Regions from separate parts of the Neobacillus sp. PVCKKU3 genome, predicted to be linked through region 2. Evidence: predicted binding sites of a transcription regulator. Region 2 holds the regulator's gene; each other region holds the start of a gene.
What was found. The regulator Rex, encoded in region 2, represses fermentation and respiration genes when NADH is low (regulators of the CRP and FNR family bind a similar motif). The targets are predictions, from matches to a motif close to TTGTGAAATATTTCACAA.
Positions count from the first base shown of each region.

Region 1 (7,647 bases), on a different contig from region 2:
TCGTTAATTTCCTTTTCTTGATAAACTTTACCCAGTTCCAGCCCTTTGATCATATGCTCAAGCACAACAAGCTTTTTCTTTCGCTGCGCAGGGTAGGTTTTCAGTTTTCCTTCTTTGGTGAAGAAGTTTTTAATGATTGCTTCCCTATCCTCCGCTGTCACCGACATTTCCATTTCTGCTCCGCCTCCCGTTCCAACATTCAAAATAGCCTTAGCACTCAGCTCTAATATTTTTGTGTTAAGAGAAAAATAAATGGTGTTTTTATCACGCCGCTCTTTTATCAGCCCCACCTCTCTAAGTTTGGCCATATGGTGGGTTATCGTTGGCGGTTTAAGCCCCAGCTTACCGGCAATCGCCTGCCCGTGCAACGGCCCCTGTTGAAGCAATGCTACAATCTTGATCCTGGTAAGGTCACCAAGGGCTTTATGAAATTCCACGATTTTGTTTAATTGCATGTTTAAATTCACCTACTTTAATGATTATCTAATTAGATATTATTCGAATTTGGTTTCGATTGCAATAGTCTAGTGGAATTTTTTTCAAGAATAAAATCAATAAAAAAACCCACGACTGGGGTGTGGGTTTTTTAAACTTTATGATTAATGTCTGCATTTCGGACAAGGCTGCCAGTGTTCCTTCACAGTTCCGCATGAAGCGCATTTATCGGTGCCCTGTTGACTCTTTTTGATTTTCCATTGATCGTAGGTTAAATGTCCTGCACTGTCGTCGTTTAAATACTTGATATAGTCATTACCATAAATATACATCAAAGGTATCACCTCCATTGCTCAATACCAATGTATGCGCTTACATATATGAAAAACACTAAAATAGCAGAATTAAATGAAAACTCGCAGATTGGCGAGTCCGATAGGACGGTTCATGAGGCGTAGTTGAATTTATGCGTTAGGAAGTTATAAATTTGTGAAAATTTATAACTTCCTATTAGCTAAAAAAAACTATCTTTCTATGTATTTTTACAAAAAAGATAGTTTTTCTGGATAGTCTTTTTTATTATTTTTTAACAGGTGTACACACAGCAAATAAATTTTCAGACGGGTCAGTCACATTGATTTCAACAATCTTAAATCCGCCATTTCCTAGATCTTTGCCCTCGTTCTTGATTGGTGTTAATACTTGATTGTTATTCATCGTCCTTACTTCCTTCCTACGTAATTTCTCACACAGAAGCTAATATATGACTATTGTTAAAAAATGTGCATATTTTTTTGTAAAATTTGTCTATTCCTAACAGGAGTTTTCACTTGAGATTATGGTATTATTTTCTAAAGAATAGGGGGTCATAAAGGAGGTAGCTTGAATGGTTGAATCTAGGAAAATAGCTGAAATTAGGGAAACCCTCACTAAGCGTGTGATATCCCTCCCTGATCGTTCGTCTGTACCGGTTTTAGGTCAGGGAACTTGGAATATGGGCGAAAATAGCCGTGCAAAAGAGCAGGAAGTGAAAGCCCTTCAGCTTGGGATTGAACTCGGAATGACGTTAATTGATACAGCGGAAATGTACGGAAATGGCGGTGCAGAGCAAGTTGTTGGTGAAGCGATAAAAGGACTCAGAGATAGAGTGTTTCTGGTCTCCAAGGTCTATCCCCATAACTCTGGAAAAAATAAAATCACCGAAGCCTGTGAAAACAGTTTAAAACGGCTTCAAACAGATCATTTGGATTTGTACCTTTTACATTGGCGGGGCCAGATTCCACTTGAGGAAACCATCGAAGGGATGGAGAAACTTAAAATAGAAGGAAAAATTCTGCGCTGGGGTGTTTCCAACTTTGACACAGAAGATATGGATGATTTAGTTGCCTCCGCAAACGGGACAAATTGTATCACCAATCAGGTACTATACCACCTAGGGTCACGAGGGATTGAATTTGATTTGCTGCCGTGGCAAAAGCAGCATCAAATGCCCATAATGGCCTATAGCCCAATCGCCCAGGGAGGTTCCTTAAGAAGACAGCTGCTGCGTGATTCTACCATTCTGGATATTGCCCGCAGTCACAATGTGCAGCCCTTGCAGATTGTGCTAGCCTGGTGTATCCGTTCCAATCAGGTGATTGCCATTCCAAAAGCAGTCCAACCGGAACACGTCATGCAAAATGCGGCGGCTGCTTGCATTAAACTAACAACAGAGGAATTAGCTAGACTTGACGAGGTTTTCCCCGCTCCCGCCAGAAAAGTTCCTCTTGATATTATTTAAAAACGTAAAATGCCAGGCAGCTTTCCTTTTTCGGATGCCGACTGGCATTTTTTCTATTATTTATGATGTCTGAACCGTGCCTCTGCCAAAACCATCTTTCTACTAAATGGTTTTATATTTAATTTCTCCCTTAGTGTTGACACCATCACAGAGCTGATCAGCCAAAAAAGCAGACCGAGCAGCATGCTTAGCGGCCAATTATGGGTCAGTTTTAAGAACAGCCAGACGGTCGCTGCACAAATAATGCCGCCAATCATGCCATAAACAGAACCGCCTGCAATTTTCGCTGCGTTCTTCGTTCCGGAAGTAACCCCTACCATTAAAACGGCCGTAATCATCACAGCCGGAAATGCGGCGAATATTCCCCCTAGGATTTCCCATGGTGAAACCACAATTATTAAATAGCTGGCCATAACGGCGGCCCCGCCAAGTAGAAAACGTAAAAGTAAATCTTTTGTCATTGTTAACACCCTTTCCTAATTGACCGTGATGGCAACCACTATAATAGAAACTGCCAGCCAGCAGCCTAACGCCTCGATGAGTCCTTTTTTCCATCCGTGTTTCTTTAATAGAAGTACAGCCATAATGGCCACGAGTATATTAATTCCCATCCCAACCATGGCTCCTTTTGAGAGCATAATGGATTGGGAAACAAGAGCCTCGCCTTTCAAATCCAGCCCCGCTGTCAGTAATGCCGCTAAAAATACGGCTGGAAAAGCAGCGAATATTCCGCCTGCCTTTTCGCCCAATTTCCTCGCCACAATCGTTGAAGCGACAACTGCCACTCCCCCTAAAATAAATCTTATGAGTAACGCACTAACGGAAAGTCCACCCATTCTTATCACCTGTCCATAATACATATATTTGTGAATGTTTTCACATAATAACTCGATATGTTTATTTTACTCCTTTTTATCCTCAGCTCATGTGAACATTTCATTAACATTTTTGAAGCGCTATCAAGTTCTAAATAGGTACCAAAAGCCAAACGACCGAATGCTTGAAAAATTCGGTCGCTCAAAATACGGGGTTTAGTTTACATAATATAATTAAATATGTTATAGCCATTCATCCGGAACCGAACTATTATCAGCGATTGCAAAGGCTGCTTCTGTTATGGCCGCCGCTAACGTATTGCCCGTTTCGCATGCATCATTAAAACAAGCTTGGCAGGCACCGTCTGTTTTATATGTAAACCCCAACTCTTTCAATTTTTCAACGATTAGCATCGCGTGCTCCAGGTTTTGGTCGGGTTGAAACTCGTCAACAGGTATGAAAATTCCCTTTTCAAAATCATACCAGCGATCCCATCTATTTAACTTCCAGCCTAATATTCTGCGCGCAATTATTTCAGTTTTGTTCATAGCCACATTACTCCCTATCCTCAATAGACTTTCCTATTTTACCATTTTCATATTCAGAAGCCTGTATCAATTTTCACACATACTAAATTGATTTTGACAATTTATTAACTGTCCTAAAGGCCTTAATATACTGCAAGCGAATATACGTATTTATCACTACCCGAGTTACACTGACATACTTTATTTATGAAAAGTTTTTAAAAACAACTATATGAACTCAAAAATAAATCTGAATGGAGAAAGGGATGGAAGTATGGAGATGAAAGGTCAGCACCTCATCGTGGATGCCTACGATTGTCGGGCGGAGCTCTTAAATAACGCTGATGAATTAAAAACCTTGATGCTTGATACTCTCCGTGAGCTGGAATTGGATATTCTGCTGGCTTGCTTCCATTCCTTTTCACCTCAGGGAGTAACGGGAATCATTGCGATTTCGACCTCCCATTTTTCCATTCATACCTGGCCCGAATATGGGTATGCTGCCTTTGATTTATATACCTGCTCCCCTCAGGATGCCTGGCCTGTTTTAAAAAAATTTCTTGGAAAAATCGGTGCCGGGCGGGCCACCGCTATTGAAATTGAAAGAGGGATGGAAAGGCAGATTTCTCCTCTATATTCAAAAAAGCTACATCCGATGCTCTCAGCCAGCAGGCGCCCGGGAAATACATGGGACATGAAAATTCTTAAGGAAATCAAGAATGGCGGGCACCACATCCTCTATCAAGGGGCGAGTGAGCTCAATGACATTTTGCTTGTCATGGCAAAGGACCTGAGATTGTATCTGAATGAAGAATTCCAGTTTTCTTCGCTGGATGAAAGACATTACCACGAAGCATTGGTCCTACCAGCAATGGAACTCGCAAAATCAAGGAAACGGGTGCTAATTTTAGGCGGTGGGGATGGCCTTGCTGTTAGGGAGGTCATCAAATATCATGATGTTGTTCACATCGACCTTGTTGAAATTGACCCGATGATTATTAAGCTGGCGGCAAATGAACCGGCATTTGTTGATGTGAATGAGGGTTCGTTAAAGGATAACCGCCTACAGGTCCATATTATGGATGCGAAGAAATATTTAATGGGAGGAATGAAAAGATATGATGTCATCATTATGGATTTTCCGGACCCGGTTGACCCAGATACCAGCTTATTGTATACGAAGGAACTGTTTGACCAAGTTGGCCGGCACTTAAACACTGATGGAGTCGTCGTCTGCCAGTCAACTTCCCCAAAGGACAACCCCCGGGTCTATTGGAGTATTGCTAAAACACTGCAGGCTTCGGGCTTTAAAACGGAAGCATTTTATTCATTGGTGCCATCCTTTGGAATGTGGGGGTTTCACCTGGCGAGCCGCGGCAATTTCTTGAAAAAATGGCCGCAAATCTCGGTTCCACATGAAGCCATTGAAACAAACACGGAACCGTTGTTTCACTTGCCCCCTAAGTTCCAGCCCCCCAATACCGGATTGATTATTAACAGCAAAAATAACCTTAAGTTGCATGAACTTTATCAGCAAGAAATGGGGAATATTTAGTGCTGGGAATAAAAAAATGCGATTGACATCATCTGCAATCGCATTTCTTATTTTTGGCTGCAAACGAACGATCATTCTTTGAACGGAATAGGTCATTACCGATTGGCACTCGTCAGTATTCCTCAAACATCTTTATGGCTGTGTCGGCTGAGTTGGTTCATACGCAATCCGCCATTTTTTATTGGCGATTTCTTTAAGGCCTCTGCGAATCATTAAGAAAACGACAACCCATGAAGAAACCATAAGAAAGATATGTCCGAATGGGGACATGCCTTTAATCGGTGTATCCCATAAAGCGTGCATCGCTACGACCAGAAGGAAAACAAATAAAAAGTACGGCTTAACCAATAGTGAAAAATTGAATTTTTGATCACCTTGTGCTTTGCAGAAAGCCCCACCTGTCAATGCAGCCCAGGCCACATGCCCGCCGGGAGCTAAAACACTGCGCCAGAGGATCGTCGTATAAAGGTGTTCGAAACTCCCTCCTGTTAACAGGCTTCTTAACGCATAGCCTGCTGTTTCAAACGCGGCAAAGCCTGCTCCCACTGCTGCCCCCACCAAAAGCCCATTTAGCATGTACCTGTATTTGTGGTTTCGAACAAACCAGATAACAGTCATCACTTTGGCCACTTCCTCCACAATACCAATTGTGATGGGGTTGATGTTGTTTTTTACAAGATTAAAAAAAACTAGTGCAACCAGCATCGAGAGGATGCCGCCAATCAAGACCACATAAATGACCCTATAAAAAGCAATATTTTGCGGTGCATTCATTTCCCAGAAGAACATCAGCGTTGTAATAGGGACCGCAAAAGCACCAATAATGATGAGACCCGGTAAAAAGTTAAAATTATGGAACACGGTGACTCCTATGTGCATGCCTAAAAATGCAAGCAGGGCAATCAAAAATACTCTTGCAAAAAGCCAAGGCTTTGGCCATGTTTCCTTTACTTCTTCAATCTTCGGTGTTGTGATTGCTGTACCGACAATGAATAGCCTATCCGCCTCCAGCGTGCTATGCTTTCGAAACACCCTTGAAAAAATGTTTTGAAATTTAGGTTCTACCGAACGCAGCTGCTTCGGCATCGCATCCACGTAAGAGGCAAACTCGTAAAATAAACTGTCTGGATCCGGGTCCGTATTTCCACCCAGTTTAAAGTTTTTTCCGCAGTTGAGGCAGTACCTGACCCCCTCCGGATTCGAATATACGCAGTCCGGGCAATTCAATTAGCATCCCCCTCTTGATAAAATGACTGAAATTGGATATTTAACTTGTTTTTACTATGCCCGTTAACTGCATACAAAATTATTTTTTTATAAATGAAGATTATTTATCTAAACTCTTTTCCAAACCCGTAACACGTAACCGCCGCAGCCACACTGATCGATAAACTTCACATCAATTTCCGCACCGAACCTAGAAAACAATTCCTCTGTTAAATACTCATCAGGATTCCCAAAGCCGGCAGGCGTGACGACATTAACATAAAATCCTTTCACTGTCTGTTTTACAGCATCAATCGCATCTGCAATAACCAATTCCTTATCGTTTTCATATTCCTCATGCTCTAATGAGATTGACCAATTCTTTTCCATTACAATCACCTCTTCCTTTTATTTTAAAATGAACTACGCCGGCAAGTGGTGATTTTCATCACGAATCATTTTCAACTAAAAAAGGGCACTTTTTGCAGTGCCCTTTTTTAGTTATTTTTTTGTTTTTTCTAAAGCTTGTAACGCTACCTTTTCAAGTCCAGTTTGGGCAAATTCCACATCCGTTTTCGGCATTGCAGGATTATACTGTTTTTGCTTGTTCTTCTTTTTAGACATTTTTTCATCATCCTTTTCAATTCACATAGTCATACTAAAAAGAATGCCTGTCCGGCACTTCCTTCTTATTTTGCGTTCTTTCATGAAGGCTATGCCATTTAGGTTTCGCACTCATAAGCGGTATTTTTGATTCCCTATTTGCAAACTGTTATAGTTTTAGTACAATATGAAAAATTGGAGGTATATCATGTTAATTGAAATGTGGACTGACTTCGCTTGACCATTTTGCTATATTGGCAAAAAGCGTCTGGAAGACGCTATTCAGAAGGTAAATTTCCCTGTCGAGGTTGTATACCGCTGCTTTGAACTCGATCCAACATCGAAGCGGGATGTAAACTATAATATTTACGAAGCTTTATCGAAAAAATATGGCATGAGCTTGGAGCAAGCCAAAGCCAACAGCCGTAACCTAGAAAAAATGGCTGCTGAAGTTGGATTAGAGTTTAACTTTGACACACAAATTCTAACCAACACTTTTGATGCTCACAGGTTAGTGATGTTCGCCAACAAACAGGGCCTCATGCATGAAATGACCGACCGCATCCTGCGTGCTTATTTTACAGAGGGAAAACATATCGGGGATCATACTACACTCGTTAAGCTGGCGGAGGAAGTTGGCTTAAACGGCGAATCTGTTAAAGAAATGCTATCCAGCACTGACATGAGCGGGGAAGTCCGCGAAGACGAAGGTCTCGCTGCACAAT
Region 1 is NZ_JBLVQN010000030.1:66,886-74,532, reverse strand. It holds gene ACNQGS_RS19380 (DUF2087 domain-containing protein) at 1-455, opposite strand, end outside; gene ACNQGS_RS19375 (hypothetical protein) at 1,015-1,152, opposite strand; gene ACNQGS_RS19370 (aldo/keto reductase) at 1,322-2,215, shown strand; gene ACNQGS_RS19365 (DUF3147 family protein) at 2,272-2,676, opposite strand; gene ACNQGS_RS19360 (DUF3147 family protein) at 2,692-3,051, opposite strand; gene ACNQGS_RS19355 (BC1872 family protein) at 3,274-3,579, opposite strand; gene speD (adenosylmethionine decarboxylase) at 3,839-5,113, shown strand; gene ACNQGS_RS19345 (PrsW family glutamic-type intramembrane protease) at 5,246-6,340, opposite strand; gene ACNQGS_RS19340 (CGCGG family putative rSAM-modified RiPP protein) at 6,449-6,709, opposite strand; gene ACNQGS_RS19335 (hypothetical protein) at 6,821-6,943, opposite strand; gene ACNQGS_RS19330 (DsbA family oxidoreductase) at 7,176-7,647, shown strand, end outside.
Region 1: the regulator Rex is predicted to act here: its motif matches at 3,080-3,097, upstream of ACNQGS_RS19360 (DUF3147 family protein).

Region 2 (7,647 bases):
CGCAGATTGAAAGTCATAAACGGTTTGGCGGGGTCGTACCGGAAATTGCCTCACGCCATCATGTTGAACAGATCACGGTCGTGATAGAAGAGGCATTAAAGCAGGCGAATCTATCCTTTGCTGAAATTGATGCTGTTGCGGTAACGGAAGGGCCAGGTCTGGTGGGTGCCTTATTAATTGGCATCAATGCCGCCAAAGCACTCGCCTTTGCTCATAATAAACCGCTTGTGCCAGTCCATCATATTGCCGGTCATATTTATGCAAACAGGCTGGTGACAGAGCTGAAATTCCCTTTGTTGGCTTTAGTGGTTTCAGGGGGCCATACGGAGCTTGTCTACATGAAAGAGCATGGACAATTTGAGGTAATTGGCGAAACAAGGGATGACGCAGCGGGTGAAGCCTATGATAAGGTCGCAAGAACGTTGAGTCTGCCATATCCAGGCGGTCCGCATATTGACCGTTTGGCCCATGAAGGCAGTCCGACTATTGATTTGCCCCGTGCCTGGCTGGAGGAAGGCTCCTATGATTTTAGCTTTAGCGGCTTAAAATCAGCGGTCATTAATACGGTCCATAATGCCGAGCAGCGTGGTGAGACGATTGCTCCGGAGAATCTGGCCGCGAGCTTTCAGGAAAGTGTCATTGACGTATTGGTGACGAAGACCGTAAGAGCCGTTGCAGAATATGGCGTCAACCAAATATTATTGGCCGGAGGAGTAGCAGCCAATAAGGGGCTTCGAGCAGCCCTGGAAAAGGCATTTTCAGATAAGGCGGATGTTGAATTAGTCATTCCTCCATTATCCTTATGCACAGACAACGCAGCCATGATAGCCGCTGCCGGAAGTGTTATGTTTGAAAAGGGAATTCGAGCAGACTTATCACTAAACGCAATACCTGGATTGGATATGGAAACATATAACACCTGACCTTTCCTAACAAGGAAGGGTCTTTTTAATTAAAAAATCTAATTAAACGTTTGATTGATTTGGTTGATAAACTAATCAAACGTTTAATTGGTATTGACAATAAACTAATCAAACGATTGATTGAAAACGGCAAATGCTTAAAATATAGGCATTTTAAGAGTTAAACAAACATTTGATTAAATTTTGGCTAATATAAAAATATCAATTTTGTGGATAAGATTTTTTTGAAAAAGTTGAAAATTCAAATGACTTGTGGATAACTCAGTGGGTAATGTTGATAATGTGGATAAGTTGACACTTTTTTGTGGATAATGTGGGTAAGTTAATTGAATAACTGAAATAATGGCATTTACAATGTGAATAATTCTGTGGAAAGTTGGGCCTTTTGGATTATAAGCACAACAAAAAACCGGACTCCAACAGTCCGGTTATCCACATTATTCTGCCAGCTCGGCCCATTCTTCCATTAATTCGTCAAGCTCGGCCTTAGCCTTTTCATTTTTTAAATTAATCTCTAAAACCTTTTCATGGTCCTGAAAAACTTCTGGCTCGCATAATTGCTGTTCATAATTCTGAATCTCTTCTTCAAGCTCCGAAATGCGTTCCTCGATTTCTTCCAATTTGCGTTTTCGCTGGCGTTCCAGTTTTTTCGTTTCTTTATCCTGTTGATAACTGTTTTTTTCAGCAGGCTCTAAAGCAGAAACCTTCTTCTGGGAGGCAGCCAATGCAAGTGCCGTAAGTTCCTCCTGCTCCAGCTTTTTATCCACATAATAATCGTAGTCGCCGAGGTATTCAGTGCTGCCCTCGGGGCTTAATTCTAGTACCTTGGTTGCGATTCTGTTAATAAAATAACGGTCGTGTGAGACAAACAAAATAGTACCTGGATAATCAATTAGGGCATTCTCAAGTACTTCCTTGCTGTCCAAATCCAAATGGTTGGTAGGTTCGTCCAATATTAATAAATTTGCTTTCTCGAGCATTAGCTTGGCAAGGGCTAGGCGGGCTTTTTCGCCGCCGCTTAATGACAAAACATTTTTAAGCACATCGTCACCGGAAAATAAGAAATTCCCAAGCACCGTACGGATTTCCTTTTCCGGTTTCAGTGGATATTCATCCCATAGTTCGTTTAAGACCCGTTTATTGGAGGTTAGGTTGGCTTGTTCCTGATCGTAATACCCGATGGACAAATTGGTTCCGTATTGAATAGTTCCAGCCAAAGCGGGAAGCTTTTTAATAATTGTTTTTAAAAGGGTCGACTTCCCGATTCCATTAGGGCCGACAAGGGCAATGCTGTCGCCTTTATACACACGAAAGGAAATATCCTCGGAAACCTTCTCTCCATCATAGCCGACAGCAAGCGAATCAACAGTCAGTACATCATTGCCGCTTTGCCGCTCAATTTCAAATGAGAAGGAAGCAGATTTTTCATCCCCTGATGGGCGATCCATGATTTCCATTTTTTCAAGCTTCTTCCGCCGGCTTTGCGCTCTCTTAGTAGTAGTGGCCCGTGCGATGTTGCGCTGGATGAAATCCTTTAACGCGGCAATTTCCTCCTGCTGCTTTTCATAAAGCTTCATGTCGCGTTCATAATTGGCAGCTTTCTGCTCAAGATAAGTGCTATAATTACCGGTGAATCGCTGAATCAGGCGGCGTGATAGTTCATACACCTCTGTAACCACTTTATCCAAAAAATAGCGGTCATGCGAAACAATTAAAATCGCGCCATCATAGCCCTGCAGATATTGCTCCAGCCAGGAAAGGGTTTCGATATCCAAATGGTTGGTTGGCTCGTCCAAAATTAAAATATCAGGTCTTGTCAGTAATAGTTTGCCTAGCGCAAGACGCGTTTTTTGTCCGCCGCTTAGACTTGAAATCATTAACGTAGTATCAGAAAAATTTAACCCATGCAATACAGAACGGATATCAGCTTCATATTGATAGCCGCCTTGCTCTTTAAACTTTATTTGCAATTCATCATATTCCTTTAATACCCGTTCGTATTTTCCTGGGTCCCCGAAAACAGCAGGATCGGCCATTTGCTTCTCCAGCTTCCGGAGCGATTTTTCCATCGCCTGCAGGTTCTCAAAAACCGTCAGCATTTCCTCCCAAATGGACAAATTGGACTCCAAACCCGTATTTTGCGCCAAATAACCAACGGTAACATCCTTTGGTTTGATGATTTCGCCGCCGTCATAGCCCATTTCGCCGGCGATGATTTTCAATAACGTTGATTTCCCCGCTCCATTGCGTCCGACAAGGGCAACACGGTCACGGGTTTGTAATTCCAGTTTTATATTCGATAAAATAAGTTCAGCACCATAATATTTTTGTAGTTGGTTAACCTGTAATAAAATCATTTTTTTCACCTCTATTACCTTACGACTAGTTTACCGTATAACCCGAATGTCGGCAATGAAGTGAAATTTTTAATGGAATTATAAAAAAATATACTGTTAGTTCAAAGTTTCACACACATGGACAAAAAAATATTGTATTATTTTTTGTAGGAGGATTTTTTTTATGGCTGAATTTACTCATTTTAATGAAGAAGGCCGGGCCAAGATGGTCGATGTCAGCGAGAAGCCGGAAACGGCACGCACAGCAACAGCCCAGTCTAGCATAACAGTAAGCACTGAAATTTATGAAAAAATCACAAACCACGAAATGAAAAAGGGCGATGTCTTAGCAGTTGCCCAGGTTGCTGCAGTGATGGCAGCGAAAAAGACATGGGATATCATTCCAATGTGCCACCCGATTCCATTAACAGGTATCAATATTAGTTTTTCATGGGAGCAGGCCGGGCAGGGACAATATACACTGCATATTGCTGCATCAGTGAAAACAAAAGGCAGTACGGGGGTTGAGATGGAAGCGCTAACAGCTGCCTCTGTTTGTGCCCTGACCGTCTATGATATGTGTAAGGCAGTTGATAAAGGGATGGTAATTGGACCAACCTTTCTGGTGGAAAAAACCGGCGGCAAAAACGGTGATTTTAGAAGAGAAATCTAATATATCCATTAAAATTGAAGGGTGGGAGAAATATGTCCAATGAAACGATGAAAATACCACAGGCAACAGCAAAGCGGCTGCCCTTATATTATCGATTTTTACAAAACCTTCATTCCTCTGGCAAGCAGAGGGTGTCATCTGCAGAATTGAGTGAAGCAGTAAAGGTGGACTCGGCCACTATTCGCAGGGATTTCTCTTATTTCGGGGCCCTTGGGAAAAAGGGGTACGGCTATAACGTAAACTATTTGTTATCGTTTTTCCGGAAAACTCTTGATCAAGATGAATTAACAAAGGTAGCGTTAATCGGGGTGGGTAATCTCGGCACAGCCTTTTTACACTACAATTTTTTAAAAAATAATAATACAAAAATCGCTTGCGCCTTCGATGTGGACCCCGGAAAAATTGGCGGTTCGATAGGCAATGTTCCCGTTTATTCGATGGACGATATAGAACAGTATTTGATCGAGGAAAATATTTCGGTGGCGATTTTGACGGTGCCGGCTCCGGTTGCTCAGCAAATCACAGACAAGCTTGTGAATACGAATGTAAAAGGGGTTTTAAACTTTACTCCAGCAAGACTGAATGTACCTTCATCGATCCGCGTGCATCATATTGACCTGGCGGTGGAGCTGCAATCACTTGTTTACTTTTTAAAGCATTATCCAAACGACGAAGTAGAAGAATAAATAATCAATGGGCTTCTCGCCAAAATGGTGAGAGGCCCATTTTTTCGTTTTGAAACATTTTCCTAACCAGATCACTATACAAAGGGAGTGGAAGCGGGTAAAATGAATACACAAGTAATTATTGTAATCCAATAGGAAAGGTTGGAATTAAAATGACAGAAACAGTTCGTTCAATCCCACGGCCGCTAGTGAAAACAAACCAGTGGACGATTGTTTTAAGTGTTGTGTTAACATGGTTATCCGGTCAGGAATGGTTTTTGTTAGTGCCGTTTGTTGCCGGTATGTCTGGTCTTTTATTCGGATTTAATCCGATTATGCAAATAGCAAAACTATTTTTAAGAAAGGAACCAGAGGCTTATATCCCCGAGGATTGGGAGCAGCAGCAATTTAATCAAAAACTTGCCGTATCGTGTTTGGGAATTGGATTTGTAGGATTCCTGCTGGGTTGGAATGGTGTTGGCTATGTGTTCACGATTCTTGTCGCAGTGGCTGCCTTTGTGGCAATTCTAGGTTTTTGCATCGGATGCTTTATTCATTTTCAGTGGAACCAATACCGTCATAGAAGGGTGCACCAATAAAGAAGAGGTCTGAATTATTCAGCCTCTTTTTTTGTTTTTCTACTTATATTTGACGTTTCCATATCCTTACATTTAAGATTAAATTGAAAATTATGAATTATTATTCATGAGGAGAGTGGCGTTTTTATGAAGCATGTTTCCCAAGAGACAGAAGCAAGAGGAAAAAATTCTTACAGCTTTGATGAATTTCTCGAAAAACGTGACAACCTTGATTGGTACCGTGATGAACCGTTTTTACAAAAAGCGGTAAAGAAATTTACGGGTTCTCAGCACAGCCAAATCCACGAAAAACTATTATCCTTTTCAGCAACAGTATCTGCAAAATGGAACCGGTTAGCCGAAAGAATTGCCAGACCGGAAGTCCGCCCCTATATGCTTCACTTTGATGCTTTTAATCATCGGATTGACCGGATTGTTCGTCCTCAAGAAGTTCATCAATTAGAGAATGAAATTTTCGGAGAAGGTCTTTTTTCCAGTAACATGACACCTTGGGAAAGCTTTGTGAAAAGAATGCTGATCCATCAGCTGGGTGAGGCGGGAGTGACCTGTCCGCTGACATGTACACATGGTTTAGTGGCTTTGCTTGACCAATTTCCGGATGAAGAATATCCAGAACTTCAAGTTATATTACATCATACAAAAGAAGGGCTAAACGGCGAATTCGCCATTGGCGCTCAATTTATGACAGAAATCCAGGGTGGTTCTGATTTGCCGGCTAATGTTTTGGAGGCGGTTCCGGAAGGCAAGTATTATCGTTTGTATGGGAATAAGTTTTTCTGTTCTGCGGCGCATGCCGATTATTCTGTGGTGACGGCAAAAATATCGGGAACTGACAAAGTTTCAACATTTATCGTACCTTCCTGGCTTCCGGGGGATAAGGAGAAGGAGAAACGCAACGGGTACGAGATAAATCGGATCAAATGGAAGCTGGGAACAGCCGAGCTGCCAACAGGGGAGATTCAATATAAGGGGGCGCGTGCCTATCCAATCGGTCCAAAGGATAAAGGGATTGCAGTTGCAGTCGGAATTGTATTGACCTTGTCGAGGTTGGAAATTGGGATTGCCTGTGCCGGGTTTATGCTGAGGGCCTCTCGGGAGGCAAACTTGTACAGCGATTTCCGAAGTGTTTTTGGAAAGAAGGTAAAAGACTATCCACTCGCAGCAAGCAAGTTGAAACGAATCCAGCATGCCGCTGAGCGAACGACGGCGGGGGCATTCAAAATCTATAATCTTTTCTTGCAACTGGATAAGCCGCTTAATCCAGGAATTAAATCGGACCATCCAATTGATGTTAGGAAAAAGTTATTTAATCTGCGTGAACTTGTCTTGCTGCAGAAAATCTGTGCAACGAATGAGGGAGCGGAAATTTTACGGGAGGCTATCTCCGTGTTTGCCGGCCATGGAGTGATGGAGGAATTTTCGTCGCTGCCGCGTATCTTCCGCGATGTGGTCGTAAACGAACAGTGGGAGGGACCGCGTAATCTGCTTTTAACACAAATCTACCGCGATTTGGGCAGGGTTTCTGACTGGTATTCACCTGCTGAGTTTGTGGCCAGCGTTCTTGAGGGAGCCGCTGGGGAGACAATTAAAAAGTTTTCTGATCAACTTGAAGACCTACTGGGGCGGCCTGTTTTAGGTGAAGTAAGCGAAGCCTCGATGGACGCTGCTGCGGAATGGGATGCGTTTTGTGATGAATTCTTTAAGGCTTACCAGCTGATAGCTCTAACAGAGGTCAATTAATGGAGCTGGGCGAAACATTATAGACGGTATTGAGGAAATTTGAGTGAAATCAGGAAGGGAAATGTCCTTGATAGACGGTATCAAGGACAATTTGAGTGAAATTGGTAGTGGAAATGTCCTTGATAGGCGGCATCAAGGACATTTTGAGTGAAATCAGGAAGGGAAATGTCCTTGATAAGCGGTATCAAGGACAATTTGAGTGAAATCGGGAAGGAAAATGTCCTTGATAGGCGGTATCAAGGACAATTTGAGTGAAATCGGGAAGGGAAATGTCCTTGATAGGTGAAATCAAGGACATTTTGAGTGAATCGAGAAGAGAAATGTCCTTGACAATCGACAGAAGGACAATTTTGCCGATTAATAAGTGAATACGTCCTTCACACCAGCCTTATCAAAAATATAAAACATCATTATTTTTTCATTTGCCCCTTATATTTGAAATGAATAGCAATCATCTTAATGGCTGACCCAAGGTCAAAGGTGGCGAGGATGACCAAAAGGTAGCTGAAGAAGCCCCAGCCATTGTTTTGGACATCATCGATAGCAAAATAGGTGAACAGGGCACCCAGTATTAAATAAATCAAACCGGAAAACAAAGGTGAACGTTTCATAGAAATCCTCCGATAAAGTTTTGAACTGCCTCTGCCTCACGCATCATCCGCTCAATGTCGTCCTTATAGACGGACTGAACAAGGACGACCATCGTATTCA
Region 2 is NZ_JBLVQN010000067.1:1,885-9,531, forward strand. It holds gene tsaD (tRNA (adenosine(37)-N6)-threonylcarbamoyltransferase complex transferase subunit TsaD) at 1-923, shown strand, start outside; gene ACNQGS_RS27885 (ABC-F family ATP-binding cassette domain-containing protein) at 1,361-3,280, opposite strand; gene moaC (cyclic pyranopterin monophosphate synthase MoaC) at 3,444-3,932, shown strand; gene ACNQGS_RS27895 (redox-sensing transcriptional repressor Rex) at 3,965-4,618, shown strand; gene ACNQGS_RS27900 (DUF4395 domain-containing protein) at 4,771-5,196, shown strand; gene ACNQGS_RS27905 (acyl-CoA dehydrogenase family protein) at 5,323-6,936, shown strand; gene ACNQGS_RS27910 (YdiK family protein) at 7,347-7,547, opposite strand; gene ACNQGS_RS27915 (CPBP family intramembrane glutamic endopeptidase) at 7,544-7,647, opposite strand, start outside.

Region 3 (7,647 bases), on a different contig from region 2:
CGATACATTGGATACTCCCTCTGCAACCGTAAAGGAATACATATTGGATTCGGCAAGGACAGGATTATAGTCAACAGTAAACTCTGATCGATCAACTGTCGAGTTGACATAGCTATTAAATTTTTGTCCGGCATTCAATGTTTTCCCATAAGTTTTATTAAACATAACAGCATCCAGTGCATCGTAAGCATTCACATAGCCGGCGCCGACTTCCCATGTTTCATAGCCCGGCATATTCGTAGCCGTATTCTGCAATACCTGTTTGATTTCATCCGGAGACAGGGTTGGGTCTGCCTCTAACAAAAGGGCCGTGATACCGGCAACGTGCGGTGTTGCCATCGAGGTGCCGCTCATCATCGTATAGTATGGCAGATAGGCAGGCTCAATGGCTGCAGCGTCATCCTGAATCGCCAGTGAAGATACAGGCGCCAGCACTCTAGTCGAGATAATATCTACCCCAGGGGCGGTAATCGTCGGCTCATCCTTCCATGTATAGGTTTCGCCGTCCATTTCAAATGTTCCTCCGACACCCTTTGTTCCTCTGGACGAGAAATCCGCTAAAGAACCATCTTTTTCACCAGCTGCAACCGAGATCACCCAAGGGGCTTTCGCATATGGGTTGTGTGTGTTTTCGCCCGGGCCTTCATTTCCGGCTGCAAATAATACAGTGATGCCGCGGTCATGAGCCGCTTTAGAAGCTATATTAATAGGATCATTGGGATCAAAGTCCCCTGATGAACCCCAGGAGTTAGTAATGACGCGAATATTGTAGTCAAATTGGTGGGTAATGGCGTAGTCAAAGCCGCCTAGTCCGTCAAGGACAAACAATGCAGCACCTGAACCATAACCAATTAAATTGGCACCAGGGGCAACGCCTTCATATTTTCCACTGGACATGGCTCCAGTTCCGCCGACTGTACCGGCTACATGGGTTCCGTGCCCGGAGTTGGAATCCGTGTTCGGCACATTTTCAGCATAAGTGATGGGAAGTATTCCTGGTGCAAGGCTAGCCAAATTAATGCTGGCCATAACGTTCTGCACAAGATGGCTGCCAAACTCGATATCCTTGTGGGTTCCATCGACACCGCTGTCGTTAATGACAACTCCGACACCTTTGCCAGTTACCGGCATGCCGCCGTTTGCTTTTTGCATCGCCGCATCTGTGCGCGCCTTATCCACGCCTGTTAATGCCGTTGCATCGGCATTATAATATTCCAGTTTCCGATTTAAATAGATAGATTTTACACCTGGCTGCTCCGCCAGTTTATTAATCTGATCCTTTGTTGCAAGAATTCCCGTAATCGGCAGAGACTTCAATGAAATGCCCTTAGAAATCCCCAAAGTTTTTAATAGAGTAAGATTGTCCTCTGTCGGCGCTCCTTGGCCATCAAACGTAACGATAACCTGAAGCGGTTCAACTGCTGTGGCCAGTGCCTTTACCAGCTGGAGGTCAAGTACAGCGGATGTTGTATCGGCCTTCGCTGCCGGTAAATTTGGTATAACTAATGACAAAAGAATGATAAGAGTTAATAAACCCGAAAACCACCTTTTCACAACCCATTCCCCTTTTCTGCTAAAGTATGAGTCCATTGTCTAAGAAACCGGACCAAAACACTATTCAGCAAAGGGTCTATTTCAACTAAATAGAAGTACTATTTTCCCTTCCTACTTAAGTAATATTTATTAGTCCGTTAGAAATAGCAGATACAAAGAAAAGGGTGTCAGGCACCGCAAAAAGACATTTGTCTTTCCGGGATGGACACACCTACACTTACAAAAGAAAACCAAGCCCCACGGCTTGGTTCTCAGAAACTATTTAAGTCACTCCTAAGTCAACGGCACAAGCTGATTCTGTACAGCATAAATGACAACCTGGGACCGGCTTTTGACGCCGAGTTTTTTGAATATGTTAGACACGTGGATTTTGACCGTTTTGTCACTGATGAACAGTGTTTGGGCGATTTCCTTGTTATTCATGCCCTTGACCAAGCAGAGAAGCACATCCTTCTCCCGCTCAGTCAGCGTCGAATCCGCAGACTTTTCTTCCTCAGCTGGCTCTGGTTTAGCCGGCGGCTGGAAAAAGCCCAAAAACTTCTTCGTCATCGATGGGTGGATGACCGACTGCCCGTTTGCCACCGCGCGAATTGCATCGACCACATGCTGGGAAGGGGCATCCTTCAGCAAATAACCGTCGGCCCCTTCGCGAATCGCCGACATAAAGTACTCATCATGGTCAAACATCGTCAGCATCAGAATTTTAATAGAAGGGTACATTTTTTTTATAATGCTCGTTGCTTCAATGCCATTCTTCTCTGGAATGTTAATATCCATCAAAATCACATCCGGCATTGTCTCTTTTACCTTTTCAATTGCGTCATTGCCATTGATGGCTTCCGCAATCACCTCAATATCCGTTTCCATTTCCAAAATATTTTTCAACCCATCCCGTAAAACGGCATGATCATCGACTAGCATAAGCTTGATCACGCAAATCACTCCCTTCAATCCCCATTCTTGGCACCGTTAAGGTTATCTCTGTTCCAGCTCCTTCGCGGCTGTCTACCTGCAGCGAGGCCTGAATTTTATCAGCCGATTCATTCATATGTAATATTCCAAAATGCGGGTGCTCCCGGGCCTTGATCATGGCCTGGAAAAGCGAAAACCCCTTGCCATTATCCTTCACCTTCAAAAGCACATTTTCTTTTTGATAGCTTAACAGAATGTCAATTTTCGAGGCTTCTGCATGTTTAACGGCATTCTGCACACTTTCCTGACAAATATCGAAAATAATTTTTTCAACCATCGAGCTCAGGTGGAATTCCGGACCTCTTGTCTCCAAATTGATATCCAGATTATGCTCCCGCTTGACCGCATTAATTTTTGCAGAAATTGCCGACAATAACCCCACCCGCTCAGTCGGATAAGGTCTTAAAGCATAGATGGATTCCCGCACCTCTTTCAGGCTGCGCCTCAGCTTCTCGGTGCTTTCGCCCATTAACCGAAGTGAATCGTCCGGCATTTTCGCAAATTTCCGCTGCGCCGTTTCAAGATTCATAATCGCGCCGGCGAGCGACTGGGCCACACCATCATGGATATCCCGGGCAATCCGATTCCTTTCTTCTAAAATCAGCCGCTTCTCCTGCTCGGCAAACAGCCATCTTGTTTTAATCAGGACAGCCAGCTGATTAGCAAGGGTGGCGGCAGAACGCATATCATCCTCCCCGAAGCTGTTGGTCCTGCTTCTGCCAAAGACGAACATCCCGACCAGCTCATTTTCTAAAATTAAGGGAGCATACAGTAATGTCCCTATTTCCTTTGTAAAAAAGATCCCTGCAGGACTTGGGTCTCTTTTGGCATTATGGTAAATGGTCAAATTTGTGATTTTATCAAGAGCAGCAGCCGTTTCCGCCGACATTGTTAAATCTTCATTAACAGGGCCGGCTGCAAATCGGAACAACCAGCCTTCCGGTGGACGTTTCCACAAAATCCATGCATCAACATCGATAAATTCTTGAAGATTATCTTTTAAAAAAGTTAACCAATCAGACCTCGCAATTTTTTTATTGAGCTCGGATGAAATGCTGAACAACGCTTTCAGCTTCGCCTTTTCCTTTTTTAAATTAGCAATAATCGAGCTTAGCAGAGCCACACAGACTAACGGGATAAAAAAGAAGAAAAATGAAAAAACATCAATCGTTCCCCGCCTTTGATTTCCCAAAACATGCAACAAAACAAGATAACCATAGGAAATAAGAAAACTATAAACCTCAAAGAGAGCTTTCATCTTCCAGATTTTCAGATTATACGTTTGTGGCCTGATAGCAAAAACAAGATCCACAATGAGATTATTCATGAAATAAAAGGGGATGATAAGCAAATTAAAATGGATAATTCCCTGCAGGACCCTTGGCAGCCCTTCGATCGGCATCTGCGTATACAGCCACTGGCAAAGCAGATGGGCAATAAAAAAGCTAATGACCTGCATGGACGGATTAAAGAAAATAATTCGGAGCGGTCTCCTATTCATTATGTTGGTTGCTGCAATGATAATCCCATAAAAAACAATTGTATAGGCTAATCCATCCATGAGATATATGGCATACACCAGTGGAAAAGAGATGGTAATATGGCCTTTCCAGACCGGAACAGGATATAGCTCCACAATAAAGAGAAACAACACCAGCAGTGTCAAAATAATTGGCTCGCGCGGTACCATTAAATGAAACAAGCCAAATTGAAAATAAATAAACACTCCAACGACAGAGATAAATAGTAGGAATTGCCTTGATAGCTGCTCTTTTTTTTGCAAAATGCCGATATCTCCCAAAGCTTCCCCTCCAAATTCTGTGACGATTTACTTAATTTTCTGTTTATTCCAGTTTAATGTATTTATAGCTTGAAAACAATATGAATGCCTACCCGCCAAATGTCCGCAAAAAATAAGGACCCAACCCGGTCTAATGAACACACTAACCGGACTGGGTCCCTCGCAAACCATAATGGTTTGATATCCACTATTATGTCATAAACCGCTATGCGTTTTCTATTTGGCTAAAGGATTATTCTTGCCTACTACCTTCGTAGTAATTCCGGCACAAAATCACCCAAAATTTGTCACCTGATTGTCACTCTAGCCAACAACTATTATAGTAAACTAAAGTAAACAGCGATCATAACATTAAAAAACCTTGTGAATTCCCTCACAAATCCTTTCTTGAAAAAACATTTATATATATACCCCAAAAGGACTTATTACACTACAAATCAAAGAGGTGTTTCCCATGAAATACGATTTAGTACTGCTGCATGCTCCAAGTGTTTACGATTTCCGAAAAAATCCTTTGCTTGCCGGACCGATCAGTGATGTTGTTCCATCCTCGCCCGTGTTTGAAATGTACCCCATCGGCCTGACCAGCATCGCCGACTATTTGGAGCGTTATGGACTTCGCGTCAAAATCATCAATATCGCCAACCGAATGCTCATGAACCCAAACTTTGATGTCGAAAAAAAATTAAAATCGATCAGGGCAAGTGCGTTTGGCATTGATCTGCACTGGCTGCCACATGCCCACGGCAGTATTGAGCTAGCGAAAATTGTCAAGCAGCTTCATCCGGACACCCCGATTATTTTTGGCGGATTGTCGGCCACGTATTATCACAAGGAGCTAATCCAATATCCATTTATTGATTTCGTGATGCGCGGGGACTCGACAGAAAAGCTGATGCTGCTGTTGATGAATAAGCTGGAGACTGGAAATACGCATTTTGCAGATATCCCTAATTTAACGTGGAAAAAGGGCACCGAGACTGGCTATAATCCGTTAACGTACGTGCCAAAGGATCTCGATGATATTGATGTTCCCGGTTACCGCTACACCATTCGTTCCGTTTTCAAATACCGAAATTTCCTCGATCCGCTGCCATACAACGGCTGGCTTCAATACCCGAACACCGCACTGCTGACCGCACGCGGCTGCACACAGAACTGTTTGATTTGCGGCGGATCAAGAGAGGCTTATGGGCAAAACTGCAACCGTCATACGCTAGCATTGCGGTCACCGAAAAAGCTCGTCGAGGATATTCAATTTATTTCCCGGTTCAGCCGGGCGCCGATTTTTATCCTCCATGATCTAAGACAGGGTGGACAAGAATATGTTGAGGAATTTTTTTGCCGTTTGAAAAAATTGAAGCTGAAAAACGAAATCGTCTTTGAGTTATTTCAATATGCGGATGAAGAATTTTTCCGGCTGATGAATGAAAGCGTGCCTCATTACAGCATTGAAATTACCCTTGAAACCCATGAAGAAAAAATCAGGAAATATAACGGGAAATTCAGCTGCTCAAATGAAAAGGTGATCGAAACACTGCAGTTCGCTCTCAAAAATGGCTGTAAAAAATTTGACCTGTTCTTTATGGTTGGAATCCCTGGACAGACGTATGAAAGTGCTGTCGAAAACATTGAATTTTGTGAAACCATCCACCTGGCCTGCGGGAAGGACCCAAGAATCTTTTACTTCGTTGCCCCGCTCGCACCATTTTTGGATCCGGCGAGCCCGGCGTTTGAGCACCCGGAAATCCATGGCTATAAAAAATTGTGCCAGACACTCGAAGACCATCGCAAGGCCATCACCCAGCCGTCCTGGAAGCATATGCTCAGCTACGAAACGAAGGATATGACGCGTGAGACAATCGTTGGGGCCACCTATGAGGCCGCACAACGGCTGAACGAATTCAAATTAAAATACCAGCTAATTGATTTAGCCGGCTTCCAGGATATTAAAGGGAAAATTGAAAAGTCGAGGGCCTATATTGAAAAAATCGACCAAATTCTAGCCCTTCCGACAGAAAAACAAACTAAAGAGCTGGCTAAGCTTGCCAAAGAAATTGAGGAACTAAACTATTACAGCATTTGCGGCAAGAACGAGCTAAAGTGGGAGGTCCAGAAGAATTATGCTAATTTCTTCTCGCTTGCGTTAGTGGGGCTCGAGCAATTGTATGTCGAATACAAAAGCAAAATCAAGCACTCATTCCAGCCGAAACATCGTTTTCAATTTACACTTGATTCCGACCAGCAAAAAATTTAAAGGTACCGGAGTTCACTCCGATACCTTTTTTAATGCCCACCGAGGTAGGCTTTTCTAATTTGGTCACTGGCACTGAGTTCTTCAGCTAAACCAGAGGCGACTATTTTTCCTGTTTCAATGACGTAGGCGCGGTCAGCGATGGATAACGCCATGTTCGCATTCTGTTCAACCAGCAGGATCGTTGTTCCCGTTTTATTGATTTCCTCAATAATCTGGAAGATTGTTTTGACCAGCAGCGGTGCAAGACCCATGGAAGGCTCGTCCAATAAAAGCAGCCTAGGTCGTGCCATCAGCGCCCGGCCCATTGCGAGCATCTGCTGCTCACCGCCTGAAAGTGTACCAGACAGCTGCTTTTTGCGCTCCAGCAGGCGCGGAAAGAGCTGATAGATTTTTTCAAAATCCTCCTGAATACCCTTCCTATCCTTACGCAAATAGGCGCCAAGCTCCAAATTTTCCTCAACTGACATATTGGCAAATACTCGGCGGCCCTCTGGAACCTGGGAGATCCCGCGCTTCACAATCAATTGCGGCACCTTTCCGGCAACATGTTCGCCTTCAAACACAATCTCGCCATTCTTCGGCCTCAAAAGCCCGGAAAGGGTCTTTAATAGCGTACTTTTACCGGCACCATTCGCACCAATCAGCGTCACAATTTCACCCTGGTTAATATCGAGGGATACTCCTTTTAATGCATGGATATTTCCGTAATAGACATTAATATCGTTGACTTTAAGCATACTAAGAGACCTCCTCGCCAAGGTACGCTTCGATGACTTTTGGATTGTTACGGATTTCTTCCGGTGTACCATCGGCAATTAGCTGTCCATGGTCCAGAACATAGATTCTTTCACAAACACCCATGACAAGATTCATATCGTGCTCGATTAAAAGAATGGTTAACGAGAATTTTTCGCGGATTAACGCAATCAGGTTCATCAGTTCATCAGTTTCCTGCGGATTCATCCCTGCTGCCGGCTCGTCCAAAAGCAACAGCTTAGGATTTGCTGCTAATGCCCGGGCAATTTCCAAGCGGCGCTGCTGCCCGTATGGCAGGTTCTTCGCC
Region 3 is NZ_JBLVQN010000003.1:126,852-134,498, forward strand. It holds gene ACNQGS_RS03545 (S8 family serine peptidase) at 1-1,554, opposite strand, end outside; gene ACNQGS_RS03550 (response regulator) at 1,828-2,487, opposite strand; gene ACNQGS_RS03555 (GAF domain-containing sensor histidine kinase) at 2,462-4,327, opposite strand; gene ACNQGS_RS03560 (TIGR04190 family B12-binding domain/radical SAM domain protein) at 4,782-6,584, shown strand; gene ACNQGS_RS03565 (ABC transporter ATP-binding protein) at 6,614-7,321, opposite strand; gene ACNQGS_RS03570 (ABC transporter ATP-binding protein) at 7,323-7,647, opposite strand, start outside.
Region 3: the regulator Rex is predicted to act here: its motif matches at 4,689-4,706, upstream of ACNQGS_RS03560 (TIGR04190 family B12-binding domain/radical SAM domain protein).

Region 4 (7,647 bases), on a different contig from region 2:
CAGCTGTGTTAGATCTTCTTGACGGAAGGATTGCAAGAAAATTAAAAGTGAACAGTGAATTGGGTGTAGAACTGGACTCTCTGGCCGATATTGTGAGTTTTGGGGTCGCCCCTGCTCTTTTATTCCATTCAATTGCGGCACCATCTATATTAACTTCTTTGGCATTTATCCTTTTTCCGATGATGGGGGCATTAAGATTAGCCAGGTTTAGTGTCAAGCCAACGATCGGCTATTTTAAAGGACTCCCTATTCCAGCTGCCGGGCTGCCACTTGCTGGCATGGGATTCTTCTCATATAGCAATGCATGGATTACCTTAATCCTAGCCCTCTTAATGGTAAGTCCAATTCGGGTAAAGAAAATCTAAAATACTATCTATTGAAAAAGCTAAGAGCCTTAGTGGAAAAGGGCATAGCTTTTTTATTTTATCCATAAACCTTTTCTTAATAAAGGATTAATAATTCATTAAGATACTAATTGAATTGTACATTGCATGCTAAATTGTAATTAGAACTTGAAATATTAAATTCAGAATAAATGAAAAGACAGTAACTCCTTAAAAAGCTTTGGAAGGACGTATGTTTCGTGGAAACACATATTTTAGTAATCGAGGATGAAGCTCAAATTGCCCGGGTTTTAAAAATGGAGCTTGAGTATGAAGGGTATCAAGTAACAGTTGAATACAATGGGAAGGCTGGATTGGAAACCGCCTTACAAACGGACATTGATTTAATCTTATTGGATGTCATGCTGCCTGAGTTAAGTGGAATGGAAGTATTAAGGAGATTTAGAAGGGAAAACACGGTCACTCCTGTCATTCTTTTGACGGCACGGAATTCAACTTTTGATAAAGTATCAGGCCTGGATCATGGTGCTAATGATTATGTCACAAAGCCCTTTGAAATCGAAGAACTGCTAGCTCGTATTCGTGCGTGTCTGCGGAATCGCCCGAATGGGGAAAAACTTCAATTAATTGTTGGGGATCTAATCATCAATAAGGAATCAAGAGAAGTCAAAAGGGATGGAAAACTCATAACACTAACACCGAAGGAATATGACTTCTTGGTCTATTTAGTCATGAATAAAAACAAAGTCGTTACCCGAGAGAACATCATTCTTAATGTATGGGGCTATGATTACGAGGGAGAGACCAATGTGATCGATGTTTTTATTAGACATCTGCGAAAAAAGGTGGATGAAGGTTTTTCTATCCCGTTAATTACAACTGTGAGAGGGATTGGTTTTACGATAAAGGAGAAAACGGATGAAGATCTCGACGAAAATTAACCTGTTAACAACGGCTTGGATGCTTTGTATCTTAATACTCGTAAATGTAGTCGTCTTCTTCTTATTTATGAAAACAACCATCAATATGGAAGAGGATATGCTCTTTCAAAAGGCTGCAGATATCGAAAAACAAATTGATAATAGCCAATCCTCTCGTGATATAGAGGACAAATTAAAAGGATTTTTATCCGAATACTCCTATATCCGAATGATCGGGCCCGGGAACACTATCATCCACGAGGTTTCGACTGATAAGGTACTATCCAGAAAGATAAAAGGGAAATACGCAGTAAATCAACAGTCTCAAACTTACGTAATTTCTGGAAAAAACGGGGAAGAACAAGTATTGGTTATTCATTCTAAGATTAATACAAAGCAATTGAAAGGAAGCCTCGAAATTGGGGAGAGATTAAAAGGTTTAGAAGCAAGAAAAGAGATTCTTAGAGCGATTTTAATATTTAGTACGATCCTTGCTGCCTTATTATCTTTACTTGGAGGAAGATGGCTGTCCAATATGATCATGCGGCCGATTTCTAATATGATTACAACCATGGAGGAAATAGAAAAAAGCGGTGTTCCGAAGACTATCACCATTCAAAATAGGGCAAAGGACGAACTGCAAACCTTGGCTAGAACATTTAACCGGATGATTGAAAGACTTCAGGACAATTTAGCAAAGCAATCGCAGTTTATTTCTGATGCCTCTCATGAATTAAAGACCCCGTTAACGGTTATTAAAAGCTATGCAAATCTTTTGAGAAGGCACGGGCTTGAAAACCAAGAAATGGCTGATGAAGCCATTCAGGCTATTCATTCCGAGGCGACGAGAATTCAAAAAATGACCGATACCTTTTTGGACTTAGCCACCCTAGAGAAGGAAACGGAATTAGAAATCAACGAAGTAAACCTGGTTTCTTTATGCCAAAGTATTTTAAAGCAACTAAAACATGTCTATAGACGAGAAATAACATTGGAATATGACAAGTCCCCGCTCATTGTTCATGCAGATGAATTAAAACTCAAACAAGTAATTATCATTTTGCTGGACAATGCCATGAAATATAGTCAGGAAAAAATTGACGTCTTCTTAAAACAGACAGAGCAATATGCTATTATCCATGTAAAAGATTATGGGATTGGAATCCCACACAATGAGATCCAAAATATTTTTGAGCGGTTTTACCGAGTAGATAAGGCTAGGAGCAGGGAAACAGGGGGAACGGGATTGGGTCTGCATATCGCCAAAAGTATCATGAGATTGCACAAGGGTGAAATAGAAATAGAGAGTCATGAAGGATCAGGGACTACTGTGAAATTATTTTTACCTAAATGAGCCACCTTACTCCCAGCCGGAAAAAAGGTGCCAGGCAGCGTTCTGATACCCTATGAATAGTCCAGTGTTTTTTTGATAAAGTGGGCTTTTCTTTTTCATAATTGGAAGCCATTCTTTTAAACCAATTATTTTTTTAAAATGTGATTTTTTTTACTTTGGTTTCCTTCTGAATTGCTATATAATGGGTATAACAAGTTCACAATTTAGACAAAAATTATTTGAGTATATAGCAAAAACCTTTCGGAGGGATTACTAATGATAAGAGCGGCGGTTGCAGGTGTTGTAGGTTTCATTTTGATTTTTATTGAATCCATGATTGTCATGAAGTTTAAAGGCTATGCTACGATAGAATTCGGCGGCCTTACGCCATTTATTAACGTTTGGGCAATGAATTTCTTTGCTGTTTTTGCTATCCTTACACAAGTTACAAATTGGTACGTTAACAGACATAGCTTCGAGGAAGATAACAGCTATTAATGTGTAAAACAAAACACCCCCATCTCAAGCTGAGAGATAGAGGTGTTTTTTTGTTAAGCAGTTTGTTTAACAGGGGCGTTTGCTTTTAAAACTGTTTTGCGGAAGAATGGTACAACCCAGCGGTCTAATCCGATGCGGCCTGCATTGTAGCCTGCAGCTAAGATAATCACGCCAAGGAAAATGTCAGTAGGAATATGAGATACAGTTCCTGCAAGGAAGAACGCAAAGTTCATGACTAAAGCAAAGAATGCAGCGGCAGTAGTTAAGCAGCCTAACATTAATCCTAAACCGACTAAAACTTCTCCCCAGGGAACGATAAAGTTAAAGATGTCGACGTTTGGAAGGGCGAAGCCTTTTAAGAATTCAACATACCAGCCATAAACAACGGCACCATCAGGACCTTTTACAGGGTTGGCAGTCACTCCTTTTAAAAATCCTGCGGCATCAAAGCCTCCAGTCAATTTATGAAAACCGGCAGTGAACCAAGAATATCCGAGATATAAACGTAAGACAGTTAAAATACCAGCAGCAATTTTGTTTTCTCTTAACCATGTGGCAAACATTTGAAACATCTCCTTAAAAGGTTTTATAAGTTTTAAATAATTTCTACACTGTAAATATATCAAATTTAGTTTGAATTGAGTGGTTTATGTTCACTAATTCACATATTCGTAAAAAAGCTTTGAACACTTTGTTACATGAAGATTTTATAAATAAAAATGGCCAAAATCATCTAATCTCAGGCTGAAAGAATTTGGTCAGAACAAAATAAAATCGCCTCAGTTCGAGTTGGAACTGAGGCGATTATTGTTAAGCATTTATTTTAACTGGATCGTTTGCTTTTATAACTGTTTTGCGGAAGAAAGGAACAACCCAACGGTCTAGACCGATGCGGCCTGCGTTGTAGCCTGCAGCTAAGATTATCACGCCAAGGAAAATGTCAGTAGGAATGTGAGATACAGTACCTGCAAGGAAGAACGCAAAGTTCATGACTAAAGCAAAGAATGCAGCGGCAGTTGTTAAGCAGCCTAACATTAATCCTAAGCCGACTAAAACTTCTCCCCAGGGAACGATAAAGTTAAAGATGTCGACGTTTGGAAGGGCGAAGCCTTTAAGGAATTCAACATACCATCCATAAACAACCGCACCATCCGGACCTTTTACTGGATTAGCAGTCACTCCTTTTAAAAATCCTGCGGCATCAAAGCCTCCAGTTATTTTATGAAAACCTGCAGTAAACCAAGAATACCCAAGATATAAACGTAAGACAGTTAAAATACCAGCGGCAATTTTGTTTTCTCTTAACCATTTGTTAAGCATTTGAAACATCTCCTTAAAAGGTTTATAAGTTTTATATAATTTCTTTTCTACACTGTTAATATAGCAAATTAAAATTGGATTGAGCGCTTTTTGGTAGCTAATTCACATATCCGTAAAAAAGCTTTGAACAATTTGTTACATACTGGAAGGAAAGATAATTTAGGAAAATTTTTCAAATAAACCTCTTGATTTAACTAATGTTATTAGTTAAAATAAAACTAACGATATTAGTTAAGGGGTTGGTCATAATGAGAATGATCAAGAAGGGATATTTGTATCAGGTAACGTTTATGGCGAAGGTGTTTCCAGTAAATTGCTACTTAGTGGAAGAAGACGATGGTTTAACCCTAATTGATGCGGCCATGGGTTTTGCGGCAAAAGGAATTTTACAGGCAGCCGAGAGAATTGGAAAGCCGATTACTACAATCATCTTAACCCATGCCCATGAGGACCATGTGGGAGCATTGGATCTGTTAAAGGAAAGGCTTCCCGATGTACCTGTTTATATTTCGGCTAGGGATAATCGTTTAATGTCAGGCGACCGTTCCCTTGATTCACACGAGGATCAAACTCCAATTAAAGGTGGTGTTCCTAAAAATTTGAAAACCAGGGCAAGTGTTTTATTGAAGGAAGGGGATGAGATTGGCTCCCTGAGGGCGGTTGAATCATCGGGCCATACTCCGGGATCGATGGCATTTCTTGATATACGGACGAAGGCATTAATTGCAGGTGACGCGTTCCAGACGAGAGCAGGTATCGCAGTAGCAGGGGATATAAGACCATTTTTCCCATTCCCAGCTTTTGGCACATGGAGCAAACCAACCGCATTAAAAAGTGCCAAGAAGCTGGCTGCTTTAAAACCGAGTTTACTTGCCATCGGCCACGGAGAAATGGTAGAAAATCCTGTAGAGGCCATGGAGCTAGCTATCAAAAAATTGGAACAGAAATTACTTTAAAGGAGTATTAAAATGGTTAGACCTAAAGTTGGACTTGATTTATCAGAAATACTGGAAGCGGCGGGAGAGCTTGCAGACCACAATGGGATGCAGGAGGTTACATTGGCAAACCTGGCCAAAAGGCTCAGCATCCGCCCGCCTTCTCTTTATAATCATTTCGATGGCCTGCCTGGATTAAGGAAAAAGCTAGCCATCTATGGACTTAATTTATTGTATGATGAATTGGCCCAGGCGGCCATCGGAGTATCAGGCACCCAGGCACTGCTTGCGATTAGTAGAGCTTATGTGAGTTTTGCCAGGAGGCATCCCGGTGTCTATGAGGCAACCTTGATGGCGCCGGACACTGAAGATCTTGACGTCCAGAAGGCCGGCGCAAAGATAGTCGACCTTTCTGTTCGGGTCCTGCAGGCTTTTCATCTAGAAGGCGACCTGGCCATCCATGCAGTAAGAGGACTGCGGAGTGTCCTGCACGGATTCTCCTCCTTGGAGCAAAGAGGCGGCTTCAAAATGTCATTGTATTTGGATGAGAGCTTGGAGATTATCATAACAGCGTTTATAAACGGTTTAGAGATTCGTGGGAATTTTTAAGCTATGTGAGGGTTGATTGGAATCTGGTATAATAAAGGAAATTTTTGATTTAAGGAATGATTATTTTGCAAAGACAGGCGAAATTAGGTTTATTGTTGGATGTGGAAACGACGGGGCTGGGACCGACAACAGATGAGGTTATTGAACTGGCCCTGAAGTTATTTTCTTTTAGTACGGAAACGGGCGAAATACTAGAAATTTTGGAGGAAGAAGCCTTTTTAAGAGAACCTCTTTCCAGTTCGGCACGTAGAAATTATGACAGGGCCTATCAGGTCCATGGTATTGCATATGATATGGTTCGGGGAAAGAGCTTCTATGATGAAAAAATAAAATCCTACTTTCAGCGTACAGATTCGGTTTTTGCTCATAATGCCTCCTTTGACCGCAGTTTTCTTTACCATATGTATCCTGAGGTTAATGATTTGCAGTGGTTTTGTACAATGCGTAATGTGCCTTGGAAACAGTATGGCTTTCCCAATGGAAAGTTAATTACCCTTTTGCAAGCCCATGATATTACAAACTATCAAACACATAGAGCGATGGACGATATTACATACTTGATGGAACTGCTCAAGCGGACAAGTCCAAAAGGGAACCGATATCTGCAAGAGGTTCTTGATTTCGGACCGATGAGAAGGTACCAGCCGGCTGCATCAAGGGCGAAAATGGGTTGATTGTATCCAATTGGCGCCCAAACTATTGAAAAAACGAGTGTAATGGTCGCCAACTGAGTTTCAGAAAAAAACGCATCGGTAAGCCCGATGCGTTTTTTCTACCCGTTAATAATCGTCCCACCATTCACATGAATCATTTGCCCGCTCATATAGGATGAATCCTCCGAGGCTAAGAAAACATAGCTTGGCGCCAGTTCATGAGGCTGCCCGGCACGCCCCATAGGAGTATCTGATCCGAAAGTGGCGACCTGGTCCGCCGTAAAGGTCGATGGAATAAGCGGAGTCCAGATTGGGCCAGGCGCCACCCCGTTCACACGGATTCCCTGTGTCGCCAACGACATGGCTAATGAACGGGTGAACGACACAATCGCTCCTTTTGTTGCCGAGTAATCAAGCAATTGCTCATTTCCATGATAGGCTGTTATGGAAGCTGTATTGATGATGGATGCTCCTTTTTTCAAATAAGGCAGTGCCATTTTCGTCATATAAAAATAGGAGAAAATATTGGTTCTAAATGTTTTTTCTAGCTGCGCACTAGTGATATTTAATATACTTGGCTGCGGGTGCTGCTCTGCAGCATTGTTGACCAGTATATCCAGCCTGCCGAATTCATCGATCGTTTTCTTCACAACATCCTTGCAGTAGTCCTCATTGCCAATATCGCCAGAAAAGAGAAGGCATCTTCGTCCTTCAGCTTCTATTATTCCTTTGGTTTCCTCAGCATCCTGATGTTCTTCTAGGTATACAATTGCTACATCTGCACCCTCTTTAGCAAAATAAATCGCAACTGATTTTCCAATTCCACTGTCACCGCCAGTAATAATCGCGGTTTTACCGGATAATTTTCCAGCCGGCTTATAGTTGGAATCAACGGAAATCGGCTTTGGATTCATTTCACTCTCAGTACCCGGCTGATGGTTTTGATGCTGCGGCGGAAACGTCTGCTTTTTTTGACTTTTATTGCTGCTCATTTTCTAACCCCTCCATTGATTTTCATCTCTCGTTAGTGTTAGA
Region 4 is NZ_JBLVQN010000031.1:34,929-42,575, reverse strand. It holds gene pssA (CDP-diacylglycerol--serine O-phosphatidyltransferase) at 1-365, shown strand, start outside; gene ACNQGS_RS19615 (response regulator transcription factor) at 584-1,285, shown strand; gene ACNQGS_RS19610 (sensor histidine kinase) at 1,263-2,618, shown strand; gene ACNQGS_RS19605 (hypothetical protein) at 2,874-3,095, shown strand; gene ACNQGS_RS19600 (DoxX family membrane protein) at 3,149-3,658, opposite strand; gene ACNQGS_RS19595 (DoxX family membrane protein) at 3,906-4,415, opposite strand; gene ACNQGS_RS19590 (MBL fold metallo-hydrolase) at 4,664-5,371, shown strand; gene ACNQGS_RS19585 (TetR/AcrR family transcriptional regulator) at 5,384-5,959, shown strand; gene ACNQGS_RS19580 (exonuclease domain-containing protein) at 6,016-6,633, shown strand; gene ACNQGS_RS19575 (SDR family oxidoreductase) at 6,732-7,604, opposite strand.
Region 4: the regulator Rex is predicted to act here: its motif matches at 3,745-3,762, upstream of ACNQGS_RS19600 (DoxX family membrane protein).